Regions from separate parts of the Mesorhizobium sp. P3_A10 genome, predicted to be linked through region 1. Evidence: riboswitches for the same ligand, from Rfam matches in the RefSeq annotation. Region 1 holds a riboswitch; the other holds the start of a gene.
The links. Region 1 has a riboswitch for thiamine pyrophosphate ahead of AC1DXU_RS08780 (YkoF family thiamine/hydroxymethylpyrimidine-binding protein). Riboswitches for the same ligand answer to the same signal wherever they lie in the genome.
Positions count from the first base shown of each region.

Region 2: it holds a riboswitch for thiamine pyrophosphate, as region 1 does, so the genes downstream of both, thiB (thiamine ABC transporter substrate binding subunit) here and AC1DXU_RS08780 (YkoF family thiamine/hydroxymethylpyrimidine-binding protein) in region 1, are expected to answer to the same signal.

Region 1 covers NZ_JBFUFZ010000002.1:407,251-414,837, forward strand. Annotated here, with positions in the region: gene AC1DXU_RS08765 (ABC transporter substrate-binding protein) at 1-583, opposite strand, end outside; gene AC1DXU_RS08770 (ABC transporter ATP-binding protein) at 586-1,320, opposite strand; gene AC1DXU_RS08775 (ABC transporter permease) at 1,317-2,141, opposite strand; gene AC1DXU_RS08780 (YkoF family thiamine/hydroxymethylpyrimidine-binding protein) at 2,176-2,784, opposite strand; TPP riboswitch at 2,775-2,888, opposite strand; gene AC1DXU_RS08785 (hypothetical protein) at 3,049-3,399, shown strand; gene AC1DXU_RS08790 (porin) at 3,419-3,907, opposite strand; gene AC1DXU_RS08795 (porin) at 3,928-4,425, opposite strand; gene AC1DXU_RS08800 (DUF2934 domain-containing protein) at 4,768-5,019, opposite strand; gene AC1DXU_RS08805 (hypothetical protein) at 5,126-5,332, opposite strand; gene AC1DXU_RS08810 (DUF1236 domain-containing protein) at 5,408-5,716, opposite strand; gene AC1DXU_RS08815 (DUF982 domain-containing protein) at 5,927-6,250, shown strand; gene AC1DXU_RS08820 (glycosyltransferase) at 6,405-7,394, shown strand.
Region 2 covers NZ_JBFUFZ010000007.1:1,040-8,626, reverse strand. Annotated here, with positions in the region: gene AC1DXU_RS23765 (M48 family metalloprotease) at 1-1,102, opposite strand, end outside; gene thiQ (thiamine ABC transporter ATP-binding protein) at 1,423-2,202, opposite strand; gene thiP (thiamine/thiamine pyrophosphate ABC transporter permease) at 2,199-3,818, opposite strand; gene thiB (thiamine ABC transporter substrate binding subunit) at 4,070-5,083, opposite strand; TPP riboswitch at 5,128-5,242, opposite strand; gene AC1DXU_RS23745 (thiamine diphosphokinase) at 5,330-5,974, shown strand; gene AC1DXU_RS23740 (ABC-F family ATP-binding cassette domain-containing protein) at 5,976-7,587, shown strand, end outside.

The sequences.
Region 1 (7,587 bases):
TGACGCCTTGCAACGCGGCCTGGACGCCTTCCCAGGTCGAGACTTCCAGCGTGAAATCGACCGAGCCGTTGGCCAGCGCCTCATAGGCGGAGGTGCCGAGCGTCACCGTCTCGAAATTGCCCTTGCCGCCGTCATGGCGGATCATGGTCGAGATCAGCGTGTTTTCCCAGGCACTGCCGAAGCCGCCATAGGTCAGGCCGTCCAAGTCTTTCGGGCTCCTGATATCGCTGCGCGCGGCGTTGAACACCAGCCGGCCGGTCTCGGCCTGGACCACGGCATAGACCGCCTTCAGATCGGTGCCGGCGGCGCGCTGGGTGAAGAAGCCGGCGCCGGCGATGCCGAAATCGGCGATGCGGTTGGCGACCAGTGTACCGGCACCGGTATCGCCATAGGGCAGGATTTCAGCCTCGATGCCGGCCTCGGCATAGAAACCTTTGTCGCGGGCGACAAAGAGGCCGATGTGATTGGTGTTGACGGTCCAGTCGAGCGCGACGGTGACTTTTTGCGGCGCCGCGAAAGCGCGTGAGGGCAGTCCGGCGGCGAGCGTCAAAAGCAGTGCCTGGCGGCGTGTCAGTGAAATCATGGTCATTCTCCTTGGGCTGGGTTGAGAAGGGTGTCGAGGATTTCGGCTTCGAGGGCCGCGGCGTCCGCACCCGAGCGGCGTGGGCGTGGCACCTTGATTTCGCGGACGATGCGAGCCGGGCGCGCCGACAGCACATAGATGCGGTCGGACAGCAGCACCGCCTCGCGCACGTCATGAGTGATCAGCAGCGCCGTCCAGCGGTGGCGCCGCCACATGCCTTCCAGCCAGTGCTGCATGCCGGCGCGGGTCAGCGCGTCGAGCGCGCCGAAGGGTTCGTCGAGCAGCAGCATGTCGCGATCCTGCACCACGGTGCGCAAAAGAGCGGCGCGCTGGCGCATGCCGCCGGACAGCTCTGCCGGATAATGTCGCTCGAAGCCGGCGAGGCCGAACTCGGCAAACAGCGGCGCGACGCGGGCGCGGGCGGCCTTGCGCCCGACGCCCTGCACCTCAAGGCCGAGCGTGGTGTTGTCGAGGATGCGCCGCCACGGCATCAGCGCGTCGCGCTGTGGCATGAAGGCGAAATGGCGGCCATGGTCGTCGAGCGGCGCGCCGTCGAACAGCATTTCGCCCTCGCCTTGCAGCGCGCCGGTCAGCAGTTGGAACAGCGTCGACTTGCCGGCGCCGGACGGCCCGAGGATGGAGACGAATTCGCCAGCGCCGACGCTGAGCGAGATATCAGCCAGCACATTGAGGTCGCCGAAGCGCTTTTTGACGTGGCGTAGTTCGAGCCGGGTCATTGCCCTGCCCCGGCGCGTTCCTGTCCAACCCGCTCCCACGGCATGACCAGCCGCTGGATCAGCACCGTTGCGCCGAACAGGAGCAGTGTCAGCGCCGCGCTGACGGCGACCGCGGCCAGCACCAGATCGGGGCGAAAATTGTTCTTGGCGTTGAGCATGTAAATGCCCAGCCCTTTGGCAGCGCCCGCATATTCGGCGAAGATGGCGCCAACGACGGCATAGGTGATGGCGGTGCGCAGCCCGGCGAAGAAATAGGGCTGCGCCGAGGGCAGCCGTGCCGAGAGGAAGACGCGCCAGCGCCCTGCCCCCATGGCGCGCAGTATCTGGCCGATCTCCTTCTCGGTGGCGTCATAGCCCTCAACCAGCGCCACCAACATCGGGAAGAAGGTGACCAGCGCGACCAGCACGATCTTGGGCATCAGGCCGAAGCCGAACCACAGCACCACCAGCGGCGCGATGGCGATGAGCGGCAAGGTCTGGCTGACAATGAGCAGCGGAAACAGCGCGCGGCGCAGCGGCGGCGAGAAGTCGACCAGCACCGACAGCAGGAAAGCGGCGCTGAGCGAACAGGCAAAGCCGGCAAGCGTGGCGCGGATGGTGGGGATAGCATTTTCCACCAACGCATCGCGGTTGAGCAGTGCCTGTTCCAACACACGCGACGGTGCCGGCAATATCGTCGGCTTGATGCCGGAGAATCGGGCATACAATTCCCACGCCAGCAGCAAAAGGCCGACCGAGACGATCGCCGGTGCGACCCTGGCGATGGCGTTGGTGACACGCGCGAGCGGGCGCGAAGGGGCGGATGACAGGGTCACGGACATAACCTTTGACGGACGGCGCGAAGTGCGCAGCGGCTCAGACAGCGGACGGGCTGTTGGCCGATACCGTGACGTCGAGGGTTACGTGGCCGGCACCCGGCCCGAAGCGGCAGAAGGCCTCGTTCAGCGCCGCAAACACCGCGCCGGCATCGCCGCGCAATTTGGTGCAGAAGTTTTTGGAGCGGTCGTAGACGCCGGACTGTTCGAGAAAGTCGATGCAGCCGTAGATCTCGTCCATGTGATCGTCGGTGCCCATCACATAGAGCGAGAATTGCGCCGCTGTCGGCTGGCCGGTGGCGCCGGCCTGGCGCACCGCCGCAATGGCCGCGTCCTTGCGGGGCCCAAGCGGCCCGACAGGTCCACCGAGTGCATCGGTGCGGCAGATCGGGTCATCCGGCTCGCCCGGGCAGCCGCGCGAAATCGCCGCCGACAGCACGCAATGTTTGCCGCTGCCTGCTGCCGCCACGAACAGGTCGCGCATCGCCGGGAACAGCACTTCTGGCGACCCGACCAGCAAGGTCGAGATGTCGTCGGTCTCGATTCTCAGCCTGTCGCGCCAGGGATCGAGCGCGCCGAGTGCGCCAAGGATGACGCCGACGAAATCGTCGGTCATGGGGTGTAGGGAAATCTGTGCGCCAGAAAACATCGCCCGCCTCGCTCCGCTGGTATTACCCAGATCAGCTTCTAGGGTCTGTGGGCTTGCCGCCCCCGTCTCAGCCCCGACCGTACGGAGCACCCCTGTGGATGGGCGCGTTAAAGCACCATTCGAGCGATTGCGGAAGGGGTTTTTTTGAAGCGTAGCGGGAAAGCGTTGCGCCAGACGCTGCTTCAGTCGTTCAAATTGTACGAAATCTGCTTGACGCGATTTCGTACATAAAGTACTATCTCCGATCCCACGGGAGAGACCTGGATGAGCACCGCAGACCACGCCGCCTTCACCGACCTCTCGCGTCCGCTGATCTCGGCCCTGTCGATCGAGCGCCGCGAGCGTCTCGCCGGAGCTTGGCGCATGGCCAGCCAGGACATCGCCGACGACATCCGCTTCATCCGCCAGTATCTGAAAGTCATTGCCGAGAAGGAGGAGAGGCTGTCGTCAGGCACCCTCGTGCACAGCCGCGCTTACGCCGAGGCCTGCGCCGGCTGGCTGCCGCAGACGGTGGCGCGCTATTTGCGCAATCTGCGCCGGATCACCGAATGCGAGTTGGCGATGACGGCGGCCGGCATCCGCTTTGCGCTCTCCAGCTATGCCTGGGAGGCGTGAAGCAAGGCCGGCAGTCACCTTACCAACTGAACTGCAGGCCGGCATTGCCGCCGACGGCCCCGCCGGAAAAGGCGACGCCAAGCGTTCCGGTCAGCCGACCGCCATGTGCGAAGCCCTCTCCCAGCACGGCGGCGCCGGTGAAGCCGAAGGCGTCGGCCCCGCCGGCATTGCCCCAGTTGACGCGCAGGCCGAAATGTTCGCCCTGAACGAGATCGGGCGCTGCAAGGGCGGCTGAGATCGAGGCGTTCTCGAAGGCGCGCGTGATGCGGTTGTCGACGTCGTCGACATGACTTGCCAGCGCGGTCTTGCCGGTGACGGTGCCATCCTCGGCCGCTCGCTTGGTCACGCCCGTATCGGCGTTGATGCAGGTGTCGGTGCCGGGGCTGTAGTAATATTGCGCGCCATAGAGCGAGCAGATCTTCACATATTCGAGCGGCTTCGCAAGCGCGGGCGCGGACAGGCCGCAAACCGCGCCGAGAATCGCCGGCGCAACAAGATATCTGAACATGGCTTGCCCCTACCTAGCTCTTACCAGGTGAGTTGCAGGCCGGCATTGCCGCCGACGGTTCCGCCCGAAAACGCGACGCCCGCCGCGCCGGTCAGCCGGCCGCCGCTGGGCAAGAAGCCCTCGCCCAGAACAGCGGCGCCAGTGATTCCCATGGCATCGGCCTGGCCGGCATTGCCCCAGTTGACGCGCAGGCCAAAATGTTCGCCCTGAACAAGATCCGGGCTGGTGAGCGCCGAGGCCACCGAGGCGCTTTCAAAGGCGCGGGCGACGCGGGCATCGATCTCGTCGACGCTCTTGGCCAGCGCGGTCTTGGAAACCACGACGCCATCGGCGGTCACGCGCCGCGTCTCGCCGGTATTGGCGTTGATGCAGGTGTCGGTGCCGGGGCTGTAGTAGAATCGCGCGCCATAGAGCGAGCAGACTTTCACATACTCGACCGGCGCCGCCAGGGCCGGCGCTGAAAGGCTGCCTGCCGCGGCCAGAAACGCAAATGAAATGAAATGGTTGATGTTCCGCATTGCCCTACCCCGAACGTTAAGAAAACCCTAACGCGAAAAGGCGCATGCGGAGGCGCGCCGTGTCAACGGCGTGATCGGATGAATACCTGACTTTTACTGGGTGGATTTAATTGATATCGGGCACGTTGCGGCGATGTCACATCGAATGCCCCACCACATTCAGCAAACCCACCATTTCCCAAGTATTTTATCTACCTTTTTATATTCTAATATTCTTAAGTACGATCTTGGGACAGCTGACGAAGCAGGGCTTCAGCGCAACCGCGATAGCGGCAACGTCGTTCCGCGTCGTTTCGCGCGGGAGTGGAAAAGAGGTCCGGCCCGGCCACTTGGCCGCCGGGCTCAGCTCTTGGCTTTTGGCTTGGCGGGCTTGCTGGCGGGCTTGGCGGCCGCCGGCTTTGCTGCCTTGGCGGCGGTGGCTTTGGCCGGCTTGGCGGCGGCCTTCTTCGGCGCTGCCTTGGGCTTAGCAGCATCGCCGTCCACCTCGGCGGTGGCCTGGTCCCAATGCTGCTGATGCGCGCCTTCGGGCCGCCCGGCCTTTTCCCAGATCGCGTGCGCCCTTTGGCGAATGCGTTCATGCCTGTCGTCCGTCACTCCTGCCTCCATCGGTTCGATTCGAATCCCGTGAGCCGGCACTGTTTTAGCTGAAATTTCGATCGCCGTCTTGGGATCAAAGCGAAGGCAGCATATTCATCGGCCGTCAGTTCTTGTCGGACAGTATTGCAACGCCAAGGATAGCGGCTTTCTTTGCGATCAGCCCTTCCAGATCGGCATCCGAGCGTTCGGTTCCGGTGCGCTCCCGCACCATTTCAATCACTGTCCTCATCGACAAAAGCGCACTGCTGCGTTCGGCGAGCAGCTTGTCGACGGATTTGGCCACATCGGGTGCCTCGGCATGCCGTAACATGGAGGTTCCTTTCATATCCCCAGACCCACTGCCCAGCCTGCCGCCCCTTTCGAGGGACGACAGGAAAGGCAAGTATCAGTCGATGACCTCTACGATCCGATGGGTCGCAGGGTCGACCAGAACGGTATGGTCGCCGACGACGGTATATCTGTATTGAACGTCGGGAACCTCAATCGGCTGAAGCTCGACCGTGTCGGGCAACGTGGAACCGACATTCAGTTCCACGCCGAGGAGGTTGATCGAGGCCAATGGGTGCTTGTGCACATATTCGCGAATGACCGTCTGCTGTTGGGGCGAAACGACGACAACTTCGTCGGCTGCGGCAACGCCGGTGCCGGCCAGCAGAGCCAGGCCGGTAGCGGCAGGAATCAGAAAGTTTTTCATCGTTCTCTCCTGTTGTTTGCAAGCTTCGCCCGCCCCGCCTGTGCGAGGACTTTCATGGTTCAAGATGGCGAGCTCTGTAGGAGGCAAACGTCGGGGGAAGCCTGTTGTTCCCTCAGACATGGCTAATTGATCGGGGACTCATTCGTCCGGGAACCGCATGGCGCTGTTGCGCATTGAAGGCGCTGCAACGCTTTCCGGGAGGTTTTCGATATGGATGAAATGCTGTTTCCCGCGCCTGTGGCCATCGCAGTGGGGGCCGGCTTCAAACGCGACATCGCCTCACTGGCGCAGATGCAGAATTTCCTGAAGGAATGGCCGCCGGCGCGGCGCGGTGCGATCCATGCCACTGCGCTGAAGGCCTGCGACGCGGCGCGCGCCGGTCATCTCAGCGCCGAGCAGGCGCGCCGGGCGTTCATGAGCTTTGCCGAGGCCGCCGGCATTCTGTGGACTGGCATTGACCCGGTGACCACACTGCGTGAGGCGAGGGCCGCCAGAAATGCGCACGCCAGAAGCAGCAACAGCCACCAGACTTGAGGGCGCCGAAGAAGTCGCCATCAAGCGGCATCCTGCCAGGCGAGGCAGTCCTTTCGACGAAGTCCAAATGGAGCGCTACAATTTTACACGCGGAGGCTGCAAAACTCTCCGCAGTCGGCTATGGCTGCGGCTTCAGGGCCGGGGCCAATAGGACATGGTGCGCGAAAGCTACTCGATCGTCGTCGAGATGGAGAATGCCAAGGCGATCGACTGGGACGAGATCGGCGTCGGTTTCGCAGCACTCGCCCGCGAGATACGAGCTGCATCCGATCTCGGATATCCAGCAAAGCCGCAAGTCATCTTCGTCCACTCCGGAGAAGCCGGCGACACACCGCTTTTGCAGGATGAGATTGCCGCCAGAGTGCCGGAGCTCGGCACGGCCGCGACGCTGGCCTTCACCGCCTTGCCCGACGGGCGCTATTACGAGCTGAAGAACCGCGGCATTGCCGAGGCAACGGGCGAGATCATTATTCTTTGCGATTCCGACTGCGTCGCCGAGCCCGGCTGGCTGCCCGCTTTGCTGAAGCCGTTCCAGGATGCGCGGACGATGGTGGTCAACGGCTACACCTATCTTGGCCATGACGATTTCGCCTCGCGGACCTTCGCGCTGCTGTGGTTCTTTCCGCTTCGCGACCATGACCGGCATTTTGCCGCCAAGCGCGCGCTGAACGCCAACAACAGCGCGCTCAGGCGAAGCTGGCTCGCCAACCATCCGTTTCCGCAGAGCAACGGCTTCAAGGTCTCCTGCACGCTGCTGACCAGGCAATTGCAGGCGGAGGGCCATGACCTACTCAGGGTCGAGGCGCTGGCCAGCCACTATCCACCGCGCGGCCTGGCGTTCTTCCTGTGGCGCGCGCTGGTCACCGGCCGCGACGCCGACCGCAAATATGCGGCCCTGACCACCGCCTCACGTCCCCGTCGCGTGCTCAAGGCGCTGCGGCGTTGGCCCTCAGCATCCTTGCGGGTGAGTGTGCGCATCGCCACCCAGGCACGCCATACCGGCATGCCGGTCTGGCAGGTGCCTTTGGCCGTTGCCGCCGGCCTGGCATTCAACAGCCTGGTGTTCGTCGGCCAGTTCGGCCTGGCGACCGGCCTGATGAGAGACGATGTCGAGCGGGTTCCGGCCTTTGTCGGACACAGCTGACTACAAACCGGGACCCCGACAAAACAATCCCCACTGACTGGGTCAGTGGGGTGAACATCGGCACGTGTTGCCGGCGAATATTGCGCTTCGACTTTTGCGACCTCCGCTCAGCAATGGGCAGCGGTCAAGGCGGGCTGACAGGCGGTGACGCTACCGCAATCACGGCCGACAATCTCTCGCGCCTGGTCGGCGT
Region 2 (7,587 bases), on a different contig from region 1:
CCGCGATATCGAACTGCCAGCCTTCGGCGCCGGCATGCGCTGTCGCCGCTTCGTTGCCGTTGATCGTCTCCTGCTTGACGCTGCTGTCGACGAGACCAGCCACCCAGCCACTGCGGATGTAGTCGGTCAGCGGGCGGTTCTTGTCGATCGCCACACCGTCGAAGCGGATCGCCATGTCGCCGGGGCCGGTAGCGGTCACCGCCGCGGCCGAATTGTCGATGATGAAACCATCGGGCACCGAGAAGGAGACGCCGAGGCCCGGATGCATGAAGGTTTCGCCGCGCACATAGCCTTCCTCCGGCGTGTCGCCGTAGAGCAGGCCGTCTATGCCGGCAAGGAAGGAATCACGGTCGCGCGTGCCGACGCCTGGCGCGCCGAACTGGCGGGCATGGCGCTGCGCCAGATCGATACGCTGCGGCGTGTTGGGGTGCGTCGCCAGGAAGTCGAGGCTGGCATCGGTGGCGCCGCTGATCGAGCGGAAATCGGTATAGGCCGACATCGACTGCAGGAAGCGGCCGGCGGCAAACGGATCGAAACCCGCCTCGCCGATCGATTTGATGCCGATGGCGTCGGCCTCCAGCTCCTGGTTGCGCGAGAACTGGGCGAGCTTCAACTTGCCACGGATCAGCGCCGCCTTGGCGGTCGGGCTGTCGCCGAGCACATCGGAGACGACCTTGGTTGCCAACCCTTCCTCGGCCTCCAGCTGCTGGCGCTGCAGGCCATGGTTGGCGGTGACGTGGCCCATCTCATGCGCGATGACGGCGGCAAGCTCGGCCGAATCATTGGCCAGCGCCAAGAGGCCACGCGTGACGTAGAGATAGCCGCCCGGCAGCGCGAAGGCGTTGACGTTGGGCGAATTGAGGATGGTGATGCGATAAGTCTGGGTCGGGTTGGCCGACACCACAGTCAGGCGGCCGACGACCTTGGCGACCATGCGTTCGAGCTTGGCATCGGAATATTCGCCACCATAGGTGGCGAGGATGCGCGGGTGCTGCGCCTTCGCCAGCTCGGCGAGCTTGCTGTTGGCGGCGACATTGTCGACCGTGATCGGCTTGTCGGACGGCTGGAAGCCGGATTCCTGCACGTCCGGAGGCGTGAACATCTGGCAGCTTGCCAGCGCCACGGCCAAGCCGGCCAGCGTGAGAAAGCGCGCCAGCGGACTGCGTCGTACTGTGTCTGTGCCGGTCGGCAGAACAGCTTCCTTTCGGCTCTCAACACATGATCCCGAACCGAAGGTTCGCGCCGGCGGCTTGGAGATCACGCACAAAATCAAAAACCTACAGCATCCTTGTCGTCCGAATGGACACGACGCTGTAGGGGCAAATCACGGCCTGTGCCGGACCAGTACTGGGCGGACCTAGCCACACTACCTTGACCATGGCAAGCAAGCGCCACCTCGCCTCAACCCGGTTTGGCCGTAAATTATGTCCGCTTCCGGGCAACATCTCGTGATCCGCCCGGACCCGTGCCGATATAGCGCCGAAAGGCATCAGGGCCAGCCCCGGCAAAGAAATCAGCTGCAGCCCCGGTTGCGGCAACCGTGCCATTGTCCAGGAACACCATGTTCTGACCGACACGGCGCGCATCTTCCGGCTGGTGGGTCACGAACAGCACCGTCATCTGCCGTTCCGCATGAACGGACACAACCAGGTCGAGCATGTCGTCGCGCAGCGCCGGTCCGAGCGAGGCGAAAGGCTCGTCGAGCAACAGCACTGGCCGGTCGCGCACCAGAACGCGGGCGAGTGCGACACGCTGCCGCTCACCACCGGAGAGTTCGCGCGGCAGGCGTCTCTCCTTGTCGGCAAGGCCGACGCGCTTGAGCGCCTCGGCAATTGCGGCGCGGTCGGCCTCGCTCAGGCTGAGCGAAGGCGAGCGGCCGAGCCCGACATTGCGTTCCACCGAAAGATGGGCAAAGAGGTTGTTTTCCTGGAACACCATCGACACCGGCCGCGCCGAGGGCGGCTCGGCGCTGATGTCGGCGCCGCCGATCAGCACCCGGCCAGACTGCGGTGTCTCGAAGCCAGCGACCAGATTGAGCAGTGTCGACTTTCCCGAGCCGCTCGCTCCCATGATGGCGGTGATCTTCGACGCGGCGAACTCGACGTCGAATAGGAACGGCATTTCAGCATAGCCGAACGTGACCTTGTCCAGCCGCACGGCCGCGCCTTTTTCGTCGCCGGAGCTCTGGTTCGCGGACGTCATGACTTTTCTCCCCGTCCCAGCCAGTCCGCCACCAGCACCAGCGCCAGACAAACCACGCCGAGCAGCAGCGCCAGGCCGGCGGCGTCCGCAGTGCGGTAACTGCCCATGCGCGACAGCAGCAGATAGGGCAGTGTCTGCACGGAATCACTGCCGAACAGCGCAATGACGCCGAGATCGCCAAGCGACAGCGCCATGGCAAAGGCAAAGCCGGTGGCGAGCGGCCGCCGCAGCGACGGCCAGTCGATCAGCCGCAGCCGGCTCCAGCCGGAAATGCCGAGTTGTGCACAAAGCCGCTCATGGCGTTCGCTCGCCGCATCATAGGCGGGGCGGACGGCGCGAAGCGCAAACGGCATCGCCATCACCGCGTTGACGGTGACGACCATGATCGGTGCAATGGCAAAGACATCGCTGACCGTGCGCAGGGCCAAAAACCAGCCGGCGCCGATGACGATCGGCGGCACGACAAGCACAAAGCCGGCGCCGGTGTCGGTGGCGTGTTCGAGCAGCGTTCTGGCGCCAACGCGGCGGCTTAGCGACAAGGCCCGCCGCGCCATGATCAGCGCCAGCGCCAGCGCCACCGAAAGCAGCGCCGACAGGAAGGCCAGCACGGCGCTGGTCAGCGTCGCCTGCCGCACCGCGCTCTCGCTGGCGAGACGGCTGAGATCAGCGCCGAGGCCCGACATCACTGTCGCCGCCATTGGTCCGGCGACGAACAGCAGGGCGAGAACAATCAAGACTGCATTCAGCATGGTCTCAGCCGCACCAGCCGAAAGATACCGGCGCGACACAACCGGCAGATTGGCATCGCCGACAGTGTTGGCGCCAAGCCGCGTCAAGGCGAGCACCACGGCGAAGGTCAGCGCAATCTGCAGCAGCGTCAGTGTTACTGCCCGTGCGGGATCGAAATCAAAGCGCAGCGCCTGGTAGATGGCGACCTCCAGCGTCGTCGCGGCCGGCCCGCCACCGAGGATCAGTACGATGGTGAAGGAGGTGATGCAGAGCATGAAGACAAGCCCGGCGACGCCAGGCAGGGCCGCGCGCAATGTCGGCCACTCGATCAGCCGGAAGGCCGGCGCCGCGCCCATGCCAAGCTGGCTCGCCAGCCGCCACTGATCGGCAGGCACCGTGCCCAGCGCTTCGAGGAACAGCCGCACGCTGAGCGGCAGGTTAAAGAAGACATGCGCGACCAAAATGCCGGACAGGCCGTAAATGCCGGGCCAGCTTTGGCCGCCGAGCGTGCCGAGCACGCCGGCGAAATAGCCGGCGCGGCCGTAGAGGGCGAGAATGCCAAGTGCAGCGACGATCGCCGGCAGCGCCAGCGGTACGGCGAACAGCTGCAGGATGAAACCGCGTCCGAAGAAGCGCGGATGCCGCGACAGCGCGCGGGCGACGAACAGCGCCGGCACCACGGAAAGCAGCGTCGAGAGAGCCGCCTGCCACAGCGTGAAGCGGGCGACGCGCAGGAGATAGGGATCGAAGGCCGACACCGCGCCGGACAGGTCCCGCCCGCCTTCGAGGACGAGCCCGGCGAACGCGCCGCCGATCAACAGCGCGATCGCCGCCAGCGCGACGACGCCGGCAGTGATGCGAGGGTCAGAGGAATAGTGCGAACGCATCTCGCGCTATCCGACACTTCGATGGGCTGACGGAAACAATTCGCGAACGTCGAGTTCCCGCCCACCCCCCTCTGTCCTGCCGGACATCTCCCCCTCAAGGGGGGAGATTACGCACTCGGTAGCTTTCGCCAATCTCCAATGTTGCGGGGCTTGGCGAAGCGCCAAAGCTGCCCATCTCCCCCCTTGAGGGGGAGATGTCCCGGAGGACAGAGGGGGGTGGCTTGGCACAAACATCCGACGAGGCTTGATTCCTATTTGCTCATCACCGCAAGCCACTCATCCACCCAGGCCTTGCGGTTGGCCGCGACCTCTTCCGGGCTGAACAGCAAGGTCTTGATCGGCTTGACCAGTTTGTCAAAGGCCGGGTTGAGCGGCTTGTCGGTCTTGCCGGCCGGGAACATCCAGTTGGTCTCGGGGATGACATCCTGGAATTTCGGCCCGGTCATGAAGGCGATGAACTTTTCCGCCAGCGGGTTCTTCGCGCCTGTGGTGGTGATACCGGCGACCTCGATCTGCAGATACTCGCCCTCTTCGAAGGACGCCGCCTGGTAGCGCTCGGTGTTTTCGGCAACCATGTGGTAGGCCGGCGAGGTGGTGTAGGACAGCACCATCGGCGCCTCGCCCTTGGTGAACAGGCCATAGGCCTCGCTCCAGCCCGGCGTCACGGTCAGCACCTTCGCCTTGAGCTTGGCCCAGGCTTCCGGCGCCTTGTCGCCATAGACCGACTTCACCCAGAGCAGCAGGCCGAGCCCCGGCGTCGAGGTGCGCGGATCCTGGATGACGATCTTCTCGTCGCTGCTGCCCTCGACCAATTCCTTCAGGCTCTTGGGCGGCGTCTTCAGCTTCTCGGTGTCGTAGACGACGGCGAAATAGCCATAGTCGAACGGTACGAAAGTGTCGTCGCTCCAGCCACCCGGCACGTTGTTTTCAGACACCGCGCCATGCGGCGCAAACAGGCCGGAGGCCTTTGCCTCGGCGGTGAGATTGGTGTCGAGGCCGAGCACGATGTCGGCCTTGGTCGCGGCACCTTCGAGCCTGACGCGGTTGAGCAATGCCACGCCATCGGCGACCGAGACGAAGTCGAGGGTGCAGGCGCATTCGGCCTCGAAGGCCTTTTTTACCGCAGGGCCGGGACCCCAGTCAGCAGTGAAGCTCTCATAGGTGTAGACGGTGAGCTTTTCCTGGGCGGATGCCGGCCCGGACGTGGCAAGAACGGATGCCGCAAGAACTGTTGCGGAGACAAGAGAGTAAAAAAGCGTGCGCATCGGCGCCTCCTTCGTTCGCGTTGAAAGGAATTGAGGCGTCGGGCTTGTCCGAAACGTCTAATCCCTCCGCCGGTACAAACCGGATCAGGTTCAGCGGGTTGGCGAGACTGCCTCTCAGCCGGTCCGCGAAGATTGCGTCCGGCACCCCGTTAGAGCGTTTCGACACATAGGCCCGGCCGATCGACCGCGCAAGTGGGAGTTTGCCGCCTTCCGTTTCTCGTGCCGGGCTGGTAAGGGCCACCAGATATGAGCACATTCACCATCCTGCTTGGCGGCGATCTCATCCGCACGCCGCTGCTCGACCGCCAGGTCGAAGGCTCGCGCGTCATCGCCGCCGATGCCGGCATCGGCCATGCCAGGATGCTCGGCCTGATGCCGGAGCTCTGGGTCGGCGATTTCGATTCCGTGCCGGCCGATCTGCCGGACGACCTGGCATCCGTGCCCCGCCAGGTGTTTCCGCCGGAAAAAGACAAGACCGATGGCGAACTGGCCATCGCCGCCGCGCTCGAACGCGGGGCGACCAGCCTTGTGCTCGCCGGCGCCTTCGGCGGCAAACGCGCCGACCACGCTTTCCTGCATCTGGCGCTCAGCCTCCGGCTGGCCGAGGCCGGCACGCAGGTGCTGTTGACCAGCGGCGCGCAGGAGGGCATCCCATTGCTGCCGGGCAAGGCCGGTTTCGACTATGCCGACGGCACGCTGTTTTCGATCCTTGGCTTTTCCGATCTGTCCGGCCTGACCGTCACCGGCGCCAAATGGCCACTCGCCCATGTCGAGGTTGCCTTCGGCTCCTCGCTGACCATTTCCAACGAGGTCAAGGGCCGGCTCGAAATTGCACTGGGTGGTGGCCGCGCGCTGTTGCTCGCTCACCCCTACCCTCTTCCAGAAAGCTGACATGGCGCCGCCGCTTCTCAATCTCGACGGGGTAAAACTGACCTTCGGCGGTACACCGCTGCTCGACGGCGCCGCGCTGACCGCATCGGCCGGCGACAAGATCGCGCTGGTCGGCCGCAACGGCTCCGGCAAGTCGACGCTGCTGAAGATCGCCGCCGGGCTGATCGAGCCGCAGGACGGCGAAGTGTTCCGCCAGCCCTCGGCGACCGTGCGCTACCTTCCACAAGTGCCCGACATGGATGATTTCGCAAGTGTGCGCGCCTATGTCGAGGCGGGGCTCGGACCGGCCGACGATCCCTATCGCGCCACCTATCTGATGGAGCATCTCGGCCTGTCCGGCGAGGAACGGCCGAACGACCTCTCCGGCGGCGAGGCGCGCCGCGCCGCCCTTGCCCGCGTGATGGCGCCAGAGCCGGATATCCTGCTGCTCGATGAGCCGACCAACCATCTCGATCTCTCGGTGATCGAATGGCTGGAAGAGGAGCTCGCCCGCACCTCCTCGGCACTGGTCGTCATCTCGCATGATCGCCGCTTTCTCGAGCGCGTGTCGCGCGCCACCATCTGGCTCGACCGCGGCCAGACCCGCCGTCTCGACAAGGGTTTTGCTCACTTCGAGGAATGGCGCGACGTGGTGCTGGAAGAGGAAGAGCGCGAGCAGCACAAGCTCGGCCGCCAGATCGTGCGCGAAGAACACTGGCTGCGCTATGGCGTGACGGCGCGGCGCAAGCGCAACATGCGCCGGCTCGGCGAACTGCAGACCATGCGCCAGCGCTTTCGCGGCCATCGCGGCGCCGAGGGCGCGGCAAACATGGTGGCCAGCGACGCCGCCGAATCCGGCAAGCTGGTGATCGAGGCCAAGAACATCGAGAAGAGCTTTGGCGACCTCACCGTGGTCAAGGGTTTTTCGACTCGCATCCAGCGCGGCGATCGCGTCGGCCTGGTCGGGCCGAACGGCGCCGGCAAGACGACACTGCTGAAGATGCTGACCGGCGAGATGACGCCGGATGCGGGCTCGGTGCGGCTCGGCACCAATCTGGAAATCGCCACGCTCGACCAGAAGCGCGAGGCCGTCGACCCGCAAGAAACGCTGGCGCAATATCTCACCGACGGGCGCGGTGAAAACCTCGTCATCAATGGCGAGCAGCGTCATGTCGTCTCCTACATGAAGGATTTCCTGTTCAAGCCGGAACAGGCGCGCACGCCGGTGCGTGAGCTCTCCGGCGGCGAGCGGGCGCGCCTGCTGCTCGCCCGCGTTTTAGCGCGGCCGGCAAACCTTCTGGTGCTCGATGAGCCGACCAACGATCTCGACATGGAGACGCTGGAACTACTGCAGGAACTGGTCGCCGGTTTCGCCGGCACCGTCATCCTGGTCAGCCATGATCGCGATTTTCTCGACCGCACCGTGACCAGCCTGATCGCGCCGGATGGCGACGGCCGCTGGATCGAATATGCCGGTGGCTATTCCGACATGCTGGCGCAGCGCGGTGGCACCAGGCTCGACGATCGCAAGGCGCGGGCGAAGGCAGAGATTGGCGAAATGACTGCCGCTGTCAGGACGGAAGCATCCGCGCCAAAAGGCCCGGCAAAAAAGCTGTCGTTCAAACAGAAGTTCG